4 regions of the Psychrobacter sp. 1176_08 genome follow, and region 4 is predicted to be linked to each of the others. Evidence: predicted binding sites of a transcription regulator. Region 4 holds the regulator's gene; each other region holds the start of a gene.
What was found. Region 4 encodes PhoB, which activates phosphate uptake and scavenging genes when phosphate is short. Its sites were predicted from a motif close to TGTCATNAANCTGTCATAA; they were not measured.

Region 1: the regulator PhoB is predicted to act here: its motif matches at 2,532-2,550, upstream of pstS (phosphate ABC transporter substrate-binding protein PstS).
Region 2: the regulator PhoB is predicted to act here: its motif matches at 2,311-2,329, upstream of FW759_RS04280 (porin).
Region 3: the regulator PhoB is predicted to act here: its motif matches at 1,834-1,852, upstream of FW759_RS11020 (DNA translocase FtsK).

Annotation. Positions count from the first base shown of each region.
Region 1 covers NZ_VXCU01000007.1:57,739-62,956, reverse strand. Annotated here, with positions in the region: gene thiC (phosphomethylpyrimidine synthase ThiC) at 1-2,002, opposite strand, end outside; TPP riboswitch at 2,239-2,368, opposite strand; gene pstS (phosphate ABC transporter substrate-binding protein PstS) at 2,623-3,801, shown strand; gene pstC (phosphate ABC transporter permease subunit PstC) at 4,019-4,972, shown strand; gene pstA (phosphate ABC transporter permease PstA) at 5,043-5,218, shown strand, end outside.
Region 2 covers NZ_VXCU01000002.1:381,554-386,771, forward strand. Annotated here, with positions in the region: gene FW759_RS04275 (malate synthase G) at 1-1,923, shown strand, start outside; gene FW759_RS04280 (porin) at 2,467-3,558, shown strand; gene FW759_RS04285 (CTP synthase) at 3,752-5,218, shown strand, end outside.
Region 3 covers NZ_VXCU01000008.1:311-5,528, reverse strand. Annotated here, with positions in the region: gene FW759_RS11020 (DNA translocase FtsK) at 1-1,785, opposite strand, end outside; gene trxB (thioredoxin-disulfide reductase) at 2,324-3,346, shown strand; gene aat (leucyl/phenylalanyl-tRNA--protein transferase) at 3,347-4,144, shown strand; gene FW759_RS11005 (MerR family transcriptional regulator) at 4,192-4,674, shown strand; gene rimI (ribosomal protein S18-alanine N-acetyltransferase) at 4,703-5,200, opposite strand.
Region 4 covers NZ_VXCU01000012.1:47,698-52,915, forward strand. Annotated here, with positions in the region: partial or broken gene FW759_RS13365 (HD domain-containing protein) at 1-239, shown strand, start outside; gene FW759_RS13370 (DUF1287 domain-containing protein) at 389-940, shown strand; gene asd (archaetidylserine decarboxylase) at 1,038-1,871, opposite strand; gene dtd (D-aminoacyl-tRNA deacylase) at 1,984-2,439, shown strand; gene phoB (phosphate regulon transcriptional regulator PhoB) at 2,565-3,269, shown strand; gene phoR (phosphate regulon sensor histidine kinase PhoR) at 3,354-4,433, shown strand; gene FW759_RS13395 (M23 family metallopeptidase) at 4,492-5,082, opposite strand.

The DNA of each region.
Region 1 (5,218 bases), on a different contig from region 4:
TCAAATCTCCTGATTGCGGCGCAACTTTTTCGTTAGCTACTTTTTTGTCAGTGGCCTTTGTATTCAATCCTGCTGCATACTCACGCACATTTTGTGTGATTTTCATCGAACAAAATTTCGGTCCACACATTGAGCAAAAGTGCGCAGATTTATGCGCGTCTTTTGGCAAGGTTTCATCGTGGAACTCTCGCGCCGTATCTGGATCAAGTGCGAGGTTGAACTGATCGTCCCAGCGGAACTCAAAGCGGGCTTTTGACAAGGCGTTGTCACGCGCTTGTGCACCAGGATGACCTTTGGCAAGGTCGGCGGCATGAGCAGCGATCTTATAGGTGATGATACCGTCTTTGACATCTTTTTTATTGGGCAGACCTAAATGCTCTTTTGGCGTGACATAACAAAGCATTGCTGTGCCAAACCAGCCAATCATCGCCGCGCCAATCGCGCTGGTGATATGGTCATAACCGGGAGCGATATCAGTCGTCAAAGGCCCCAAGGTATAAAAAGGTGCATCGGCACATAGCTCAAGCTGTAAGTCCATATTCTCTTTAATACGGTTCATCGCTACGTGCCCAGGCCCTTCGATCATCACCTGTACATCATGCTTCCAAGCCACTTGAGTCAACTCGCCAAGTGTCTGTAGCTCACCAAATTGCGCCTCATCATTGGCATCTTGCAAGCAGCCAGGACGTAGGCCATCGCCCAAACTAAACGCCACATCATACTGCTTCATAATCTCGCAGATATCTTCAAAATGCGTGTATAAGAAGCTCTCTTTATGATGAGCCAAGCACCACTGTGCCATGATAGAACCGCCACGTGACACAATACCCGTCAAGCGCTTGGCGGTCAGTGGGACGTAGCGAAGCAGGACGCCTGCGTGAATGGTAAAGTAATCTACCCCTTGCTCAGCTTGTTCGATCAAGGTGTCGCGAAAAATCTCCCAGGTCAAATCTTCTGCCACGCCATCGACTTTTTCCAACGCTTGATAGATGGGCACCGTACCGATAGGTACAGGCGAGTTGCGAATGAGCCATTCGCGCGTTTCATGAATATGATTGCCCGTTGATAAATCCATGATGGTATCGGCGCCCCAGCGCGTCGCCCATGTCATCTTTGATACCTCTTCATCAATAGAAGAGCCAAGCGCTGAGTTGCCAATATTGGCATTGATTTTTACCAAAAAATTGCGCCCGATAATCATCGGCTCGGATTCAGGGTGATTGATGTTATTTGGGATAATAGCGCGTCCTGCTGCCACTTCACTGCGCACAAACTCAGGTGTGATGGTTTTGGGTGTATTGGCACCAAAGCTTTCGCCATCATGTTGGCGTGTATCCGTCAGCTCGTGCTGCTTTTGCGTCTCGCGAATGGCGATATATTCCATCTCAGGGGTGATGATGCCGCGGCGCGCGTAATACATTTGCGTGACATTGCCTGACAAGCCGTTGCCTGTTTTGGCACGGCGCGGCTTATCAATATGAGCAAATCTTAGGTTAGCGGTACTAATATCACGTGCGCGCGCTTGTCCGTATGAGCTGGATAAACTGCTGAGCTGTTCGGTATCGCCGCGCTCTGCAATCCAGTGTTCGCGCAGTTTTGGCAAGCCACGGGTGAGGTCAATATCGACATTGGGGTCGGTATAAACGCCGGAGGTGTCATAGACATAAAATGGCGGGTTTTTTTCCCAATTCGCCTCATCTGTGCCTTGAATAGGGGTTGGATCAAGAGAAATTTCGCGCATCGGTACTTGAATATCAGGACGCGAGCCTTCGATATAGACTTTACGAGATGCGGGGAGAATGCGATGAAGGTCACGGGCGTCTTCTTCAAAACGCGCATCACTTGCCGTACGATGAGCAGGGGTTTTTAGCGCCTCAGATTTTTTATCGGATTTGCTGCTGGTCTCATCTATAGTTGTCGGCTTAACAAGCGCGTCACTATTTGGAGTATGGACTTGAGGGTTTTGAGTGTTTGTCGTTGTCTGAATATTTGAAGGTTTCATATGCTGTCCTAGCGTGTTGGTTTTTGAATAAAATCAACACCGCCAGTAGCTGCGGGGTAAAGCCATGTGACATGAACAAATACAATCAAAAAGCAAACGTACACCCGAAACGAGACGTAGTGAGTCACTAAAAGGTTGATGGACACAAATTATTAGCGCCATACACCGGTAAAAAAACCGCTGTCAAACATTGGCAATAATAAAAAGGCATTTCTGCGCGCCCTTTGTACATATAGAACATAGGCTTAAGACTTCCCTGCGTCGGTACTAACCGCATCAGGTTCGGCGGGTGATCTCTCAGCGAATGTATAAAGGCAACTGTTTGGTAAAACAGGCCAATATGACACCGCACCCCGAGTCTGTCAGTGTTGTAAATCAACTTCATACTAGCAAAATTCTGTCATAACGGCTAATGGTATTTAAAGAAAACCTCGGGCTCGAAAAACCATTGCCTTATGTACTGAGCTTATAAAGGCAGGCAGAAGGGAATAATGCGCTGTTATGGCCCAAACTAAAAGATTAAAGTCATTGTCATTAAACTGTCATAAAAACTTGTCACTATAGCTCGCATGTCACAAACAATGTTTTTTTGTATCGTTGTCAAACTTTAGGAGTCTTACATGCGTTATTCGTTATTAGCAGTGGCCGTCAGCTGTACCTTAGTACTTACGGCGTGTAACAAATCGACCGATACGACAGAGCCGGCTGCTGATACTAGCAGTAGCGCTGCCGCAACGACTGAAACAACTGGCAATGCAACCACCAGCACAGCATCTGCTGCTACTTCAGGGTTCAAGTCTGCTGAAAACATTGCCATGAACATCACTGGCGCAGGTGCTTCTTTCCCACAGCCTATCTATGCCAAATGGTCTGCTGACTACAATGCTGATACTGGTGGTCAGGTCAACTACCAATCAATCGGTTCTTCTGGTGGTATCAAACAAATTCAGTCAAAAACAGTCGATTTTGGTGCCTCTGATGCGCCAATGACGCCTGAAGAGCTTGAAGAATCTGGTCTTATCCAGTTCCCAACCGTTATTGGCGGCGTTGTACCAATTGTCAACATCGATGGTGTTGAGCCAGGCGCGCTAAAATTGGATGGTCAGACATTGGCTGATATTTATCTAGGCAAAATCAGTAAATGGAATGACCCAGCTATTGTAGCCATGAACCCAGATTTGACCCTACCTGATGCGGCTATTACTACTGTTTTCCGTTCAGACGGATCAGGTACGACTTTTAACTTCACAGATTATCTCGCCAAAGTGTCACCGGATTGGAACGATACCGTTGGTGTTGATAAAACGGTTAAATGGCCAACCTCTGCGACAGGTGCTGGTGGTAAAGGTAATGAAGGCGTTTCAAGCTACGTTAACCGTATGAAAAACTCTATCGGCTACGTTGAGTATGCTTACGCTAAGCAAAACAACATGTCACATACGGCTCTTAAAAATGCCGCCGGTAACTTTGTACAGCCTTCTGCCGAGACGTTTGCAGCGGCAGGTGACATCGATTGGTCAAAACAAGAAGGCTTTTATAAAGTCATCACCAATTCTGAGACTGCTCAAGCATGGCCAATCGCTGCCGCTACCTTCATCTTGGTACATAAGCAACCAGAGAATCCTCAGCAAGTGGCTGGTGTGTTGAACTTCTTTGATTGGGCATATACCCAAGGCGATGATGATGCCATGGCGTTAGATTACGTTCCTTTCTCTGATACTGCCGTCGCATTATTCAAAGAAAAATGGAATGAAGTGAAAGGTAGTGATGGACAGCCTGTTTATAAGCCTGCTCAGTAATTGACCTACTTTAGAGACTGTTTCATACATCTCTAAACGCCCTCTCAAACCACTATTCTCCGGTAGCGGTTTGAGAGGTTTTATCACAGTGAATTTAAGGACGATGCTGGTGGGTTGTCTCTATAGATAGTTCATCCTACTTTTTAAGTTTACTGTCATAAAACCTGCGTAACCTTTCTAACATTTTGACTTGATCCTATACAACGCTGAGACACTTATGAATGACTTAAGGTCCCAATTGGCCAAACAAAAACGTTACGATACGCTGTTTGTCAATGCAACCAAGGCTTTTGCCATACTGGTACTCCTATCTTTAGGCGGTATTTTAGTCTCCTTAATTATCGGAGCATGGCCCAGCATTCAAGCGTTTGGACTTGGTTTTTATACTAGTAATAACTGGGATACGGTTGCCAATGAATACGGTGCATTGGCGCCTATTTACGGCACGTTGGTGACGTCATTTGTGGCGATTATGATTGCTGTACCAGTCAGCTTTGGTATCGCTATCTTTTTGACTGAGATGTGCCCGAAGTTCTTAAAAAAGCCTTTGGGTATCGCGATTGAGCTTTTGGCCGGTATTCCTTCTATCATTTATGGTATGTGGGGATTATTCGTGTTTGCACCATTTTTTGGCGACCACATTCAGCCATGGTTTATCGAGCATGTGGGGCCTTTGCCTATCATTGGCAAGCTATTCACTGGTGCGCCAATGGGGCTTGGTTTATTTACCGCGTCCTTGGTACTTGCCATCATGATCATTCCTTTTATTGCGGCCACCATGCGCGATGTTTTTTCGGTGGTACCAGACTTATTAAAAGAGTCGGCTTATGGCATGGGTGCCACGACATGGGAAGTCATGTTTAAGATTATCTTGCCTTATACCAAAGCGGGCGTTGTGGGCGGTGTTATTTTGGGATTGGGCCGTGCATTAGGCGAAACCATGGCGGTGACTTTCTTGATTGGTAATGCCTTTAATATTAGCCCAAGCTTATTCACCTCTGGCGTCACGATCACTTCTGCCTTGGCCAATGAATTCGCTGAAGCGTCGAGTGAGCTGCATTTGGCTTCGTTACTCCATTTAGGCTTAATCCTATTTGTCATTACTTTCATCGTCTTGTCCCTTGCAAAGCTGATGCTGATGCGCATGGACAGCAAAGCGGGCAATCGGTAGATAGATATCTGGTTGTTTTGAGAAGTTTTGATGGTTATTGGTATTGACAAAAAAACGGGACACAAACTTTATGCTTTCTAACAATACAATCAATGCGCCACTACCAGCGAATACAGGCTTTGAAGGTCGTTACAACCGAAGTCTCTATAACAAGCGCCGCTGGGCCAATAAGATTGGTTTGGGCTTTGCCATGTCGGCGATGGTGTTTGGTTTGTTTTGGCTGTTTTGGATTTTGTTCACGCTTTT
Region 2 (5,218 bases), on a different contig from region 4:
CAAGATATTGGTTACTTACTGCCAGAAGGCGATGATTTTGCGGTTAGTACAGAAAACGTCGATGACGAAATTGCACATATCGCAGGACCTCAGCTGGTCGTACCAGTACGTAATGCTCGCTATGCTCTAAATGCCACCAATGCACGCTGGGGCAGCTTATATGATGCCTTATATGGTACAGACGTTATCAGTGACGACAATGGTCAGGAAGCGAAGGGTAGCTACAATCCAACTCGCGGTGCTGCTGTTGTTGCTTACGCCAAACAGTTTTTAGATGACAATTTTACTTTAGCATCAGGCTCATACGTTGATGTAACAGGCTTCAAAGTGGCTGATGGTCAACTTGAAGTGGTTCAAGGCGATAGTCGTACGTCATTAAAAGATTCTGCGCAGTTTGTTGGTTTTGTTGATGAAGCAGAAAATCCAACAGGTATTTTGCTAAAAAATAATGGCCTGCATGTAGAGATTCAGATCGATGCCAGCCACCCAGTCGGTAAAGACGATCCGGCTAATATTAATGATGTGCTCCTTGAGTCAGCGATTACCGCGATTCAAGATTGTGAAGACTCAGTTGCTGCGGTCGATGCAGAGGAAAAAGTAGAGGTATATCGCAACTGGTTTGGTTTGATGAATGGCGACTTACAAGAAACCTTTGAAAAAGGCGGCAAGACTCGTACACGTAAGCAAAACCCAGACCGTGAATATAATACACCAGACGGCGGCAAGCTTATCTTGCCAGGTCGCTCATTGCTATTGATCCGTAACGTCGGTCATTTAATGCAAAACCCTGCTATTTTAGTCGATTTGGGTGATGGTTTAGAGGAAGTATTCGAAGGTCTGATGGATGGTTTGGTTACCCCACTATTGTCGCTCAATGATCTTAACGGTAGAAACGAGTTATCGAATTCACGTAAGGGTTCCATGTATATCGTTAAACCAAAAATGCATGGTCCAGAAGAAGTCAAAATGGCCAATGATTTTTTTAATGCCTCAGAGGATTTATTAGGCTTAAAACGTCACAGTCTTAAAATTGGAATTATGGATGAAGAGCGCCGCATGACGGTCAATCTAAAAGAGGCCATTCGCCAAGCGAAAGAGCGTGTAATCTTTATTAATACAGGCTTTTTAGACCGTACTGGTGATGAGATGCATACCAGCATGAATGCAGGTCCATTTGTGCCAAAAGGGGAGATGAAATCACAAGTTTGGCAACCAGCCTACGAGCAATGGAACGTCGACATTGGTTTAGAGACAGGTCTACAGGGGCATGCTCAGATTGGTAAAGGAATGTGGGCAAAGCCTGATGAGATGAAAGAGATGATGGAGAGCAAAATGGCGCATCCTCAATCAGGCGCTACGACGGCTTGGGTACCATCACCCACAGGGGCAACCTTGCATAGTATCCATTATCACCAAGTAAATGTTGCTGACGTACAGGATCGCTTAAAGTCGCGTGAGCGTGCAAGTTTGGATGATATCTTGACCATTCCATTGGCAAAAGACACCAATTGGACAGAAGAGCAAAAACAGCAAGAATTGGAAAACAATGCCCAAGGGATTTTGGGTTACGTTGTACGCTGGGTCAATCAAGGGGTTGGATGCTCTAAGGTGCCCGATATCGATGATGTGGGGCTAATGGAAGACCGAGCGACTCTGCGCATCTCAAGTCAGCATATTGCCAACTGGTTGCATCATGACGTGGTGAGCGAGCAGCAAGTGATGGAGACGATGAAGCGCATGGCCAAAGTCGTTGATGAGCAAAATGCAGCCGACAGCGAGTATCAACCAATGGCAGACAATTTTGATGGCTCTTATGCTTTTAAGGCCGCTTGCGATTTGATATTTAAAGGACGCGAGCAACCTAGCGGTTACACTGAGCCACTATTGCATCAAGCTCGTCTCGATTTGAAGGCAAACTGCTAAGCTTATTTTCCTTTATTGCACCTAATAATAAAATATATCGTTTTCGTTAGCGCTATTTATTCGTATATAAATAGCGTGTTATTTACGATGGTAAGGGTATATTCGTTAAGGTGGTTTCAATTTATTAGTAATAATATTAATCAATAGAATCCTTATCTAGTTGACTGGATAGGGATTTTTTTTGGCGCTTTGATTATTGAGTGATAATTTTATGATGATAAATTGATAAGTTTAAAAAGCGAAAAAATATGTTGCAAATTATGTCAAAGTTGTTATGCTTGTAATCGAAGTATGAGTTTGGTAACGGATGTTACGCAACAGACCGATAAAGACCTAAGTTTACATGGCAGTTACTTTTTTAATCCCAGTTATGTAAGTCATGGTTTTTTTCATCTTACTGTAATAGAACTTCGCCACACTTGTTTCTGACTAATCTCGGTAGCCAGTTACACATTATATCTTTGAGGATTTGTGACGATACCATTGTGAGCACCAGCTAATAATAGCTCGCTTATTACTAAAATTGTAAAGTGGAGATACCCCATGAAAAAACTACTTTTAGCTACAGCAGTTGCTGCCCTATCTGTATCTGCAGCCAATGCAGCACCTACTGTCTATGGTAAAGCATTCTTAGCGGCTGATTATGTTAATACCGATTTTGATTCAAACACAGGTTTTCCTGCTTTCAACTATGATGAAGATACAGTAGAGATTAACTCTCATGCTTCACGTATCGGTATCAAAGGCTCTGAAGCCATGACTGCTAACACTGATGTTATCTATCAGTTAGAGTATGGCACGCGCATCGATGGTGATAACAATGGTTTCACTAACCGTGATACGTATCTTGGTGTTGTAAACAAGCAGTTTGGTGAGGTCCGTGTTGGTAAAAACCAATCAAGCTTAGCTAGTATTGACAATGTTGTTGTTGGTCAAGGTTACTGGGATAACCTAGGTACTACACAAAATGAAAACGAAGCTGTTGATGCATTGAACATGGCGGATAGTAACCGTATCCCAAGTTCAGTGATTTGGACTGCGCCTAAGTATGATGGCCTACCATTACAATTTACAGCAATGTATAGCTCTGACGATGCAAACAACAATGACAATGCTGGTTTCGGTGTTGCTGCTATGTTTGATCAAGGCACAGGCTTTACTGCTGGTATTGCATATGACAAAGATCAAAACATTGAGGGTGATATCATCCGTGCTACAACTAGTGTTGATCTAGGTAAATATATCGCAGCGCCTGTAACACTTGGTGTTTTATATCAAGTAGCTGATTATGATGGTGTTGATAACTCAAGCGATAGTAAGAAAGAAAAAGGTTTAATTGTTAGTGGTCAAATGGGCTTAACTAACTTTGCTCGTCCAGCTTCTATTTATGCTCAGTACAACAACACTAGCAACCTAAACGGTTTTAATAACTCTGATTCAGACCAAATCGTTGTTGGTGGTAAATACTTCTTTAAAGACAACATCATCATGCATGCTTATGCTGGTATGAATAAAGCTGATAATGCTGCTTATACATGGACTGATAGTTCACGTGAAGAGAATGATCAATTAGTTCGCACGTCTGGCGATGCTAAAGTAGTTGTAATTGGTACTGGTCTAGAATACAAATTCTAATCTAACCATTAGAATCTGATTATAAAACTCATCCTTCGGGGTGAGTTTTTTTTGTTATGCCTGTTTCCAATAGTGAATACGTTATAATAGCGACGGGTTGAAAACGAAGAGTTTTAAAGAGTTTGTGTTTTGCTCTATATTTTATGACGTATTTTTAGTAAAATCCTTCTTTACCAATTACCGACAGAATACTATGACCAAGTTTATATTTGTGACCGGTGGGGTAGTGTCCTCACTAGGAAAAGGTATCACCGCAGCCTCTCTTGCAGCGGTCTTAGAAGCACGTGGCGTGACCGTCACAATGACCAAGATGGATCCGTATATCAACGTTGATCCAGGTACGATGAGCCCGTTTCAGCATGGCGAAGTGTTTGTCACCGAAGATGGTGCAGAGACGGATTTAGATTTGGGTTATTACGAGCGCTTTTTACGTCATTCAAAAATGAGTAAGAGCAACAACTTCACCAGTGGTCGTATCTACCAAAATGTTCTCAATAAAGAGCGTCGTGGCGAATATCTTGGTGGCACGGTACAAGTTATCCCTCACATCACCGATGAGATTAAAAATAAAATCTTAGCCAGTGGTGAAGGTTACGACATTGCTATCATCGAGATTGGTGGTACTGTCGGTGACATCGAATCGTTACCTTTTATGGAAGCAGTGCGTCAAATGCAAGTAGAGCTTGGTCGTAATAGAGCCATGCTCATGCATCTAACGCTGGTTCCTTATATTGCAAGTGCAGGCGAAACCAAAACCAAACCAACGCAGCATTCAGTAAAAGAATTGCGTTCTATTGGTTTGCAGCCAGATATCTTAATCTGCCGCTCTGATCACCATATCTCGCAAGACAACCGTCGTAAGATTGCTCTATTTACCAACGTTGAAGAGCGTGCAGTCATCATGTGTGAAGACGCACAAAGCATCTATCAAATACCGCGCACCCTTCATGAGCAAGACCTTGATGATCTAATCTGTGAGCGCTTTGGTCTTAATGTACCAGAAGCAGATTTGAGCGATTGGGATAAAGTAGTCGAAGCTCAGCTCAACCCTGAAGAGACAGTAACCGTGGCAATGGTTGGTAAGTATGTCGAGCTGCCTGATGCTTATAAATCTATCAACGAGGCGTTGTTACATGCAGGTATCACTCATAAGCTTGATGTAAAAATCGACTATATCGATGCTGAGCTTTTAGAAAGCGATGACAGTCTGTTTGCTCGTTTGAGCCACGCTGATGCAATCTTAGTGCCAGGTGGATTTGGTGAACGTGGTACCAATGGCAAAATAAAAGCCATTACTTATGCACGTGAAAACAAGGTTCCCTATCTAGGAATCTGCCTTGGTATGCAGTTGGCTGTGATCGAGTACGCTCGTAATGTGCTTAAAATTGATGCCAATTCTTCTGAGTTTGATCGCAAAACCGCAGAGCCTATTATCGGTCTTATCACTGAATGGTTAGATGAGCGCGGTGAGCTACAGATTCGCAGCGATGATTCTGATCTTGGTGGTACAATGCGTTTGGGCGCGCAGCAAGCCGAATTGGTTTCTGGTAGCAAGCTAAGCCAAATTTATGGTGCTAACAATATCACTGAGCGTCATCGTCATCGTTATGAGATGAACAACCGCTACATAGAGTCACTAGAGCAATCAGGTATGACGATT
Region 3 (5,218 bases), on a different contig from region 4:
GCGTGACTTTCGACTAAAGGCATCATCATCGCTAATATGCGGCATGATTGATGTATCAGTGTCTTCATCTTCTGGCATCATATCAGTGATATGGTTGCTGCTATCCCCTTCTGGTACGGCAAAACTCATCGTCGGTTTGACTGGCTGCGTGTTTTTCGCAGCATTAGCAACATCAATCGTGTCTACTGTTGGCGCTGCTGTTGGATTGGTAGGCGGTGTATTGGTTGGTGTCATATCTATCGCTTCTGACACGGCGGCTACGCTGTCTAATACTGGCGAAGCAACTGCTAATGCCGCCACCTCGGTTGACGTATCACTGTTTGATAACTCAGCCTGACTGCTAGACAGAGGCTCATTGGGCTGAACGGTTTCCGTTTGCATAGCAGGTTCTAAAACATCAGCATGCTCTGCTAGCCATGCATCTGCTAAGGTATCCACGGCTATTGTAGTATCTTCTGATGTTGATAATACAGCGTCAGTACTGGCTGTTTCGTTATAAAGTTGCTCCTCGACAGAAGGCTGAATGATCTTTGTTTTAGGTCTCGCAGTGGTTGGTTCTACAGACGGCTCTGCCTCTATTGTAGAAGTAGATGCTGGCGTAGATTCCGCTATCACTTCTAAATCTGTTGGCTCGTTTTTAACGAATTCATTTTTTAACGATTCACTTTTTATAGGCTCAGGGCTCATATCATCAGAAATCAGAGCAGCAGTATCAGAATGACTCATGCTATTGGCACTGTAGGCCATCTGCTCACTCGCCAACAAATCATCGACCGTATTGGCATCATTCCATGCAAAGCTTGGTTCAACTTTACGGACAGGCGCTATGACAGGATTTGATGATGAATGTGTTTGATTATCTATACTCTCAGTCGTACCATTTTTTAGTGGTTCAGTCTCTAAAGGATCAGGTTTTTCATGACCAGATAAGGCAGTCTGGGTTGCTGTTGTGGCTTGTGTCGCTGCGGCCATAGAGGCTCTGACACTATCAGAAAGCCCAGACTTCACCAAAAAGTCTGATAAGACGTTGCTAAATCGACCGCTTTTATCGGTCGCCTGCTCAGAAGATTGCAAGGCCAAGGGCAACTGCTCATAAGCTGGCGCTTCTTGATCTGGATTCGCCCCTGTGGTGACTTTGCCCTTCGTGTTTAATACTTCTCTGTTTTGAGTGACTGCTACGGTCTCTTGTGTGCTTTCTTTTTTTACGCCTGAACCAAACCAAGACAGGGCGGTGATTTTCTGATAAATCGTCAGCCAATGAATGTTAAAGGCAAAGGTCGCGGTGAGGACGACAAACACCATCAAGAAAACCACACTCCCCCACTGCGTTAAGAGCTGTGCTAAGCGTACCTGCAACTCAAGACCAATAATTCCACCCGCCACTCCTTCAAGTGCTGTCGCGGTAGGATTGGTGAATTGTTGCACTAAGGCCACGAGTTGAGCAAATAAGGCACTGGCACTTAATAATAAGAAGACATAAGCGACCAAACGCATCAGCCAAAACGTAGGCTTGTTGTCCCACCAAATAAGGATAGACTCATAAATCAAAAATGCCAGCAGCCACCATGCACCAAAACCAAAGAAGCTGTAGAGCAAGTCGGACAACCACGCACCTGTCTCACCGCCCATATTATTAATTGTGGTCATATCACTACTGATGTGTGACCAACTCGGATCGTTACCCGTATACGTCATCAAAATGACGAACAGATAAACGGCCAGTATTAACCCAAGGAGGGTAAATATTCCTTTTTTCAAATACTCAATAAGCGGTGCTGATATCACGTAAGATCTGCCTTGTTATTAATACTAAATGGTCGCCGCATGACTAAGCCTAATCATGCTGACATAAAGTGCTGACATAAATATACCTAGCAACAGGGTTAAGAGCCATTATTGATCCCGACAATGGTGAATAACGATGGTCTTTTTACTCTAACTGTACTTGGCATAACTTCTTATAATAACAAATAGATAGGTATGGTGGCGACAGTCTTCTAAAGAAAGCAGGCAAGAAAGTCAGTCAATCTGCGATTTATGCATAAAACCGTACAATTAGTACAAACAGCTGATAGGATAACGCTAACAATTTTGCGTAAACTCTATAAAATAACCATTATTTATTAAGGCCAAACGTCAAGGCAAACATGCTTTGATTATAGTGATGCCTGTGTTTGTTTTAGCAAACTTGCACTTTTGGGTCTATGCCCTTATGTTATTATCACATTGCAATTAAACAAACCAAAACAGTCTCATTTTTTGAAATTTTTTATAACATTTATCATTCTTATTTTAATTCGTATATTTAGCAAGGAACAAACTCATGGCAACTGACAATACAGCCCCACGTCACGAAAAGCTTATTATTCTAGGGTCAGGCCCTGCTGGTTACGCCGCTGCAGTGTATGCAGCACGTGCCAACCTCAAACCTGTGATGGTCACAGGCTTAGAAGTGGGTGGACAATTAACCACCACTACAGAAGTCGATAACTGGCCAGGTGATGCTCATGATTTAACGGGCCCTGCATTAATGGAGCGCATGAAAGCTCATGCCGAGCGTTTTGGTACTGAGTTGGTCTATGATCATGTTAATGAAGTCGACCTAAATGTACGTCCTTTTGAATTGGTCGGTAATAATGGCACTTACACTTGTGATGCTTTGATTATCTCAACAGGCGCGTCTGCTCAATACTTGGGCATAGAGTCAGAAACCAAGTTTAGAGGTTTGGGTGTATCAGCTTGTGCCACTTGCGATGGTTTTTTCTATAAAGATCAAAAAGTCGCTGTGATTGGCGGTGGTAACACTGCTGTAGAAGAGGCTTTATACCTGTCTAATATCGCGTCTGAAGTGACGCTCGTGCATCGCCGTGATAGCTTACGTTCTGAAAAAATTCTACAAGACAAATTATTTGAAAAAGCCAAAAATGGCAATATCAAAATCGAGTGGAATCATCAAGTCAAAGAAGTCGTTGGTGATGATATGGGCGTGAATGGTGTCATCATTGAGTCTATGATTGATGGCAGCACCAAACAGCTAAATACCATGGGTATGTTTGTGGCGATTGGTCATAAGCCTAATACAGATTTGTTTAAAGATCAGCTCGATATGAAAGACGGCTATCTTGTAGTCAAAAGTGGCCTAAATGGTAACGCCACGCAAACCAGTATTGAAGGCGTGTTTGCTGCTGGCGATGTTGCAGACCATGTGTATCGTCAAGCCATTACTTCTGCAGGCACAGGCTGTATGGCAGCGCTGGATGCTGAGAAGTACCTGGACGCTATTGGTGAAACGATGGCAACTGACCACACCTATGCATCGACATTGACCGCTGATCAAGAATCCTAAATGGGCAATATCACTCTACCAAACGATCAAAACATCACGCCTGAGACCTTAAAAAGTCTTGGGCGTTATGACTTCCCTGATCCTACCTCTATCGATCCTGAAGGGGTTGGTCTTGTTGCTGTGGGCGGCGATTTGGCATCTGACACGCTGATTTCTGCTTACGCGCAGGGACTGTTTCCTTGGTTTAATGAAGACGAGCCCATCGCTTGGTGGTGTCCTGAACCAAGATGTGTGGTGGTGCCCTCCGACTACCAACCAAGCAAGTCTTTACGCAAACAAGCAAGACGCGAACGTTGGCAGTTGACCTTGAATCAGGCATTTGATGATGTCATCCGTGCCTGTAGCTTACCGCGTAGTGATGGGCTTCCTGAAGGTGAGCACACTTGGATCCATGAAGAGATGATTGAAGCCTATACCAATCTTCATGCGCAAGGCTTTGCCCATAGCATTGAGGTATGGAATGATCAAGGACAGCTTATAGGTGGACTTTATGGCTTAAAGCTTGGCGGCATATATTTTGGCGAGTCCATGTTCCATTGTGCATCCAACGCCTCCAAGCTGGCTTTTTGGGGATTAATGCGGCTATGCGAACAAAGTCAGGTCGCTCTTGTTGACTGTCAGTTACCGAATGATCATCTGATGAGTTTGGGTGCCACTACCGTACCTCGAGCTGAGTTTCTTACTCAGTTAGATACTTTAATAAGGGCCGGCTCGGTCAAATGGCAAAAAGACGCTTATATACCACTAGCCGTCTCATTACTTGATACACCAACCCCTTGGCAGCGTAAATTGAGTTAATTGTTCCTACTGTCTTATTCCCACTCATAGCTTCCAACGAGAGTATTATGTCCCCTGACAATTCCTTTTTATTGATTGGTGCTCTAGCAACAAAAGCCAATACAACTAAAGATACTGTGCGCCACTATGATCAACTAGGCTTACTAAAATCTCGCAAACGTCAAGCAGGCTCACGTCTATATACTGAGTTCCATCCAGAATGCGTGGAACGTATTGAACTGATCAAAAGCGCACAGGCTATTGGTTTTACCCTGACTGAAATCAAAGACAGTCTTAATGATTATTACGACGGTCAGCTCGATATCGATCTGCAGCTGATGCTTACTCAGCAAAAATTGGCACAAGTACGAAAGCAACAGGCCAACATCAGTGTGATGGTAGAATTGCTCAGCGAGCGTGTCGAGGTACTAGAGTATATGAAAGCAGATCATGGCTCCAAAATTGACGTTGAAACGTGCAAAAAAAAATACATGAACAATGATCAAAATCATACTGATTCATTGACCAACTCTTCTTCTAATTTTGAGTAACGCATTGGCATTTATCTACTCGCTACTTCTACGTATACGTATCCACTCGTTGCAAGATCAACGCATCGATAGCCGCTTTATCTTTTAGTTGATAGTAGCCTTTACGCCTATGAATCACTACAAACTGTTGCTGCTCATACAAAGCGATCGCTGGAATATTATCCGCCCGTACTTCGAGCAAAAGGTTTTCTACTTGGCGTTGCATCAATTCACGATTTAACTTGTCAAACAGTTGTGACGCAATGCCTTGACGTTGATAATTGGGATGCGTGCCAATACGCAAAATCTCAGCTTGCTCAAAAACAACTTGATATAGGCAATAGCTGATGACTGTTTTATCGAGGGCAGTACTTGACTGTTTATCATAAACGATCAGCATATCGATACTGTCCTGCTCAAGCAAAGTAATCAGTGTCTGATACGTCCATGCATCATGCGGCTGAACCACCGCTTCTATATCAGCTACTGCTTGAATGGTCTGCTGATAGTCGACTGCATGTACTGATACATTCTCTATGACAACCACAGTTTCTCCTTTTATTTT
Region 4 (5,218 bases):
GGGAAGAACAAGAGACAGGTAGCAGCAAAGAGACCCAGCTGCTCAGAGTCGTTGATCGTTTGTTACCGTTTTTACTTAATCTAAATACCGAGGGAAAAACGTGGATTGAATCTGACGTCACGCGTTCGCAAGTGGCAGCAGCATTGGCATTTATTGAGCACAGCTTCCCTGTGATTCATGATTGGCTCACAGAAAATATCGAGTATGCAACGCATCAAGGGTGGCTGATTGACTCATAAATAACACCCATTATCCTCTTCATATTATTCAACTTACCTATAATTTACCCTTGCTAACATATTGATCATTAGCGTCACAAAAGAGAAGTCAATAAATGAGTCTATCTGTAACTTATAGAAAACTATGCAAATCACTTGTCCTTGTAAGCATGCTGAGCCTTGCGCATATGGCGCAAGCTGCGACGCCTATTAGTGATGGCGATAAATTGGCCTACGATGCCAAAAAACAAATTGGCGTGACCACAAGCTATGATCCTGCTTATCGTAAGTTGGATTTTCCGCGAGGTGACGTACCCATAGAAACAGGAGTCTGCACCGATGTCATCATTCGCGCGTATCGTTTGCAAAATATCGATCTTCAACAGCTGGTCAACCATGATATGAAGTCCAACTGGTCAGCTTATCCAAAAAGATGGGGACTTAAATCGACCGACAAAAATATCGACCATCGCCGTGTACCCAATCTTGAAGTGTTTTTTGAGAGACAGGGACAAACGTTATCGATTACTGACAAAGACAGTTTTCAAGCAGGCGATATAGTGACGTGGCGGTTGCCGAAGGACAGTTTACCTCATATCGGTATCGTCTCCGACAAAAAGGCCGCTGATGGTACGCCATTGATTATTCATAATATCGGACGTGGTACTCAAGAAGAAAATATTTTGTACTCGTACCCAATTCTCAAGCATTTCCGCTACTAACTGTCATTGATATATACCAGTTATAAGTAAAAAGCCCAATGAAACGTCGTTATTGACGCCTCACTGGGCTTTTATTTTTTATTATGACAGAGATAAATTACGAATTGGTGACACCCAATAACTGTCCCATTTTTACAAAACTATCGGCTTGCATGGTGCTTTCCCAGTCAGCGTTTGCTGCTTTTGGTAGTATGACAATCGCCGTCGACCCTAGGTAAAAACGCCCAAGCTCATCGCCTTTTTCGAAGCGCATGTCATGATTGGCCTCTTGTACATCATCAGTACGGGCAATTTTGCCAGTCGCTACGGTTTCGATACCAGCGACAATCATAGCGCCTACCATCACCACTGCCGCTTTGCCGTACTGAGTATCAAACATGCAAACCAAACGCTCATTTCGCGCAAACAAGTCAGGGACATTGGCCGCAGTGGTATTGTTCACCGAAAATAAGGTACCGGGCACGTAGCGAGTTTTGGTCAATGTACCAGCAAATGGCATATGAACACGGTGATAGTTGCTGGGCGCTAAATACACAGTGGCAAAACTACCATCAGCAAAATAACGACCATCTTCACTATCAGCAAGCAGTTGCCCAACGTCATAATGACGACCTTTTGCTTGCAGCATTTTATGGTCATTAATCTGTCCTAACTGCGAGATAACTCCATCAGCGGGACTTACAATACCGTTAGCTGTGGTGTCGATAGGACGAGCGTCTTCCTTTAGCTCACGCGTAAAAAAATCATTGAAGCTTTCATAGGCATTGAGGCTTTGGCGCTCATACTCATCTAAGCTGACATTATATGCTTTTGCAAAGCTACGAATAAAAGTGCGTTTGACATAAGGATGGCGACTGGCGGCCAAACGTCCAGCAACTTTACTTAGCTTCTGTTGTGGGACAAGCTGTTGTAAGGTGGTGAATAAATTCATAATAGGGCTACCAAAATAAAGTGTGGTGTAATAAATAATAGGCAAGTAAATAGCCATATTTTATCATGGACAGCGTATGATTGTATGGCCATAATCTGTAAGGAGTTAGGGAGTGAAAGCACTTATACAGCGAGTACGCAGCGCGAGTGTCGTGGTTGAGGGGTCTAATATCGGTGCCATTGAGCATGGACTATTGGCTTATATTGGTTTAGGACACGATGATAACCTACAAACCGCGCAGCGCATGATTGATAAAATCCTGACGTATCGTATTTTTGAGAATAACGACGATCCTGCCAAGGTCGGTAAACTGGACAAAAATGTCCAGCAAGTGAATGGCGGATTGTTATTGGTATCGCAGTTTACCTTAATGGCCACAACCGACAAAGGTCGCAGGCCTGATTTTGGTGGGACGATGGCACCTGAGGCAGCACAAGTGCTGTTTGCTCAGTTGATTGAGTATGCAAAGAGTCAGCATCCTATCATTGCTACTGGGCAGTTTGGTGCTAACATGCAAGTTGAGAGCATCAATGATGGCCCATTAAACTTCATATTAGAAGTCCGGTAGTTTATGTCATACTGAATAATAACTGTCATCAAGCTGTCACAATTAATCCGTTTAATAGATAAAAGCTGGCGAATATGTATCGCCTTTTACGTGCTAAACTTTGTACTTAACACTGAGAGTGCTGTATGTATAACGAGCAAATTTTGATTGTTGAAGATGAACCTGCGATTCGTGAAATGGTGGTCATGACGCTAGAGATGGCTGGGTTTGATAGTCTACAAGCCGCCGATGTGTCAGAAGCGCATCAACAAGTCGTGGATCATAGACCAGCGCTGATTCTACTAGACTGGATGTTGCCAGGCGATAAGAGTGGCGTGGATTTTTGCCGTATGTTAAAAAACGACGATCTGCTCTCTGAAATACCCGTCATTATGCTGACGGCAAAGAGCGAAGAAGACAGCAAAGTTCATGGTCTGGATGCAGGTGCTGACGATTATATGACCAAGCCTTTTTCGACGCGCGAACTTATCTCTAGAATCAAGGCGGTGCTGCGGCGTAGTAATGCGCTCAGCAGTGATAAATCTATCGAAGTCGGCAAGCTCAGTTTGGATCCAAGAAGTCAACGTGTGACAGTAGCGGGTAAAGTGGTTGAATTGGGCCCTACTGAATATCGGTTATTGGCATTTTTTATGAGTCATCCAGAGCGTGCTTATACGCGCACACAGCTACTAGATCAAGTATGGGGCGGCAACGTCTATATCGAGGACAGAACCATCGATGTCCATATTAAACGTCTGCGTACCATATTAAGACCTTACGGCTGTGATACGTTGATACAGACCGTTCGCGGTACAGGCTATCGATTTTCTAATATCATGGCGCCGATATAGCTTAGCCTAATTAGAAGTCTCATGGCAGTCGCAACCTAAGATGACACAGCAAAAAAGTAGTAGGGATGATGAATGAGCACAATAATGACAAAAAATAATCAACAGAGTCCATCAGAATCAGTTTCTCACCAACACGCCTCGGATCAATTGACAAAAATCAGAAGCGCCTTACTGGCTTTACGAGATGCTGTGATTTTGCTCAACCAAGATGACAATGTGGAGTGGTGGAATCAGTCGGCACAAGATTTATTGTCACTACAAGTAGGCGATGCAGGCAAAAGTATTTTTGATTTCATTCGAGTACCTGAGTTTCGTCAGTACTATCAAGCGACCACTACGGCTCTCAGTGAGGGTGTACACATAGAATCTTGGCAAGATCCTAAACGCTACCTGAAATGTGAACTCACGCCTTTTGGTGACCAAAAATTACTGATTATCTATGATGTGACACGCTTGCAGCATTTAGAAGAGATGCGTCGTGACTTTGTGGCAAATGTCTCGCACGAATTACGTACTCCACTAACTGTAATGATGGGCTATTTAGAGAATTTCTCAGATCAGCCAGACATGCCGCCGCATTGGCGACGCGGGTTTGAGCTTATGAGTCAGCAAACGGCGCGTATGAATAGAATTGTGAATGATCTATTGTTGTTGTCTCGAATTGAAATCGAAGAAACTCACGAGCTCAACTATATTGATATGACCAAACTACTGACCCATGTGTATGACGATGCGCAAGCATACAACCAAGCATACGGGCATATCATCCATTTGCAGATAGACACTTATGATGGGCTATATGGTTCTGAGATGTACCTAAACAGTGCCTTATCTAACCTTGTGATAAATGCCATTAAGTACACACCCAAGGGTGGTAATATAACCATTAGCTGGACAAAAACCTCAGAAGGCTGCCGATTTGCCGTGGAAGACAATGGTATTGGTATTGCAGCAGAGCACATCGCACGTCTAACGGAGCGCTTTTATCGCATCGACAAAGGGCGTAGCCGCGCCACCGGTGGTACAGGGTTGGGTCTCGCTATTGTAAAACACGTTTTGTATCAACACGAAGCCAGTTTGCAAATTGAATCCGTAGAAGGGGTGGGGTCGACATTTAGTGTGGTTTTCCCAGCAGCTTATGTCCGAACGGCTTCTACAGGCTGATGCTATCTATACTATCTGTTACTACCAATAATGTTTGTAGGAACGAACGCTACAGGCATCACTCTTTTTGCATGAGTGGATAGGGATTCACAGCACTACCATTAATATAAATTCCATAATGAAGGTGAGGTGGGGTGCCTTTGGCATTACCGCTATCACCAACATAACCGATGATATCTCCAGCATTTACCCAGTCATTGGGAGAGATATCGGCATAGTCTTCTAAATGCGCGTAGTAATGTCCTGCACCGCCTGGTCCGACGACGACAACGACGCGACCGCCCAAATTATTATTCCCCACTTTGCTAACAATCCCTTGCGTTGTTGATTGTATTGGCGTGCCCCTCGGAGCAAAGATATCAATCCCTTCATGTGTGCGACCTTGACTGCGAGCCGCGCCCCATGTATCAGCCAATCCTTGCTCTGGTAGCGGGTTGGGTAAACTGTTTGCAGCAGGAGGGTCTTGTTGCAAAAGGCTTAATTGCTGCCATTTTTCCATCACAAAAGATTGAGTTTGTTGGCTGATGGTTGGCAATAATCGATCGAATACAAATAATAGTGCCAACAGTACAACTGCTTTAATCAACACGCTGAGCACACGGCTTATCAATGTCGGGCGGGGTGGCTTGCTGTTGTCTGTCGGTTGCATCAATACCTCTTATCTTTCTTATATAGTGTTTATACTAGTATAGGGGGCTTATCGATTTACGTATGTATCGCATTGTTATATCAGTGTTTTAACCCCATAACGGATTGGTGGGTCTCAAAACATGATGATTAAATAA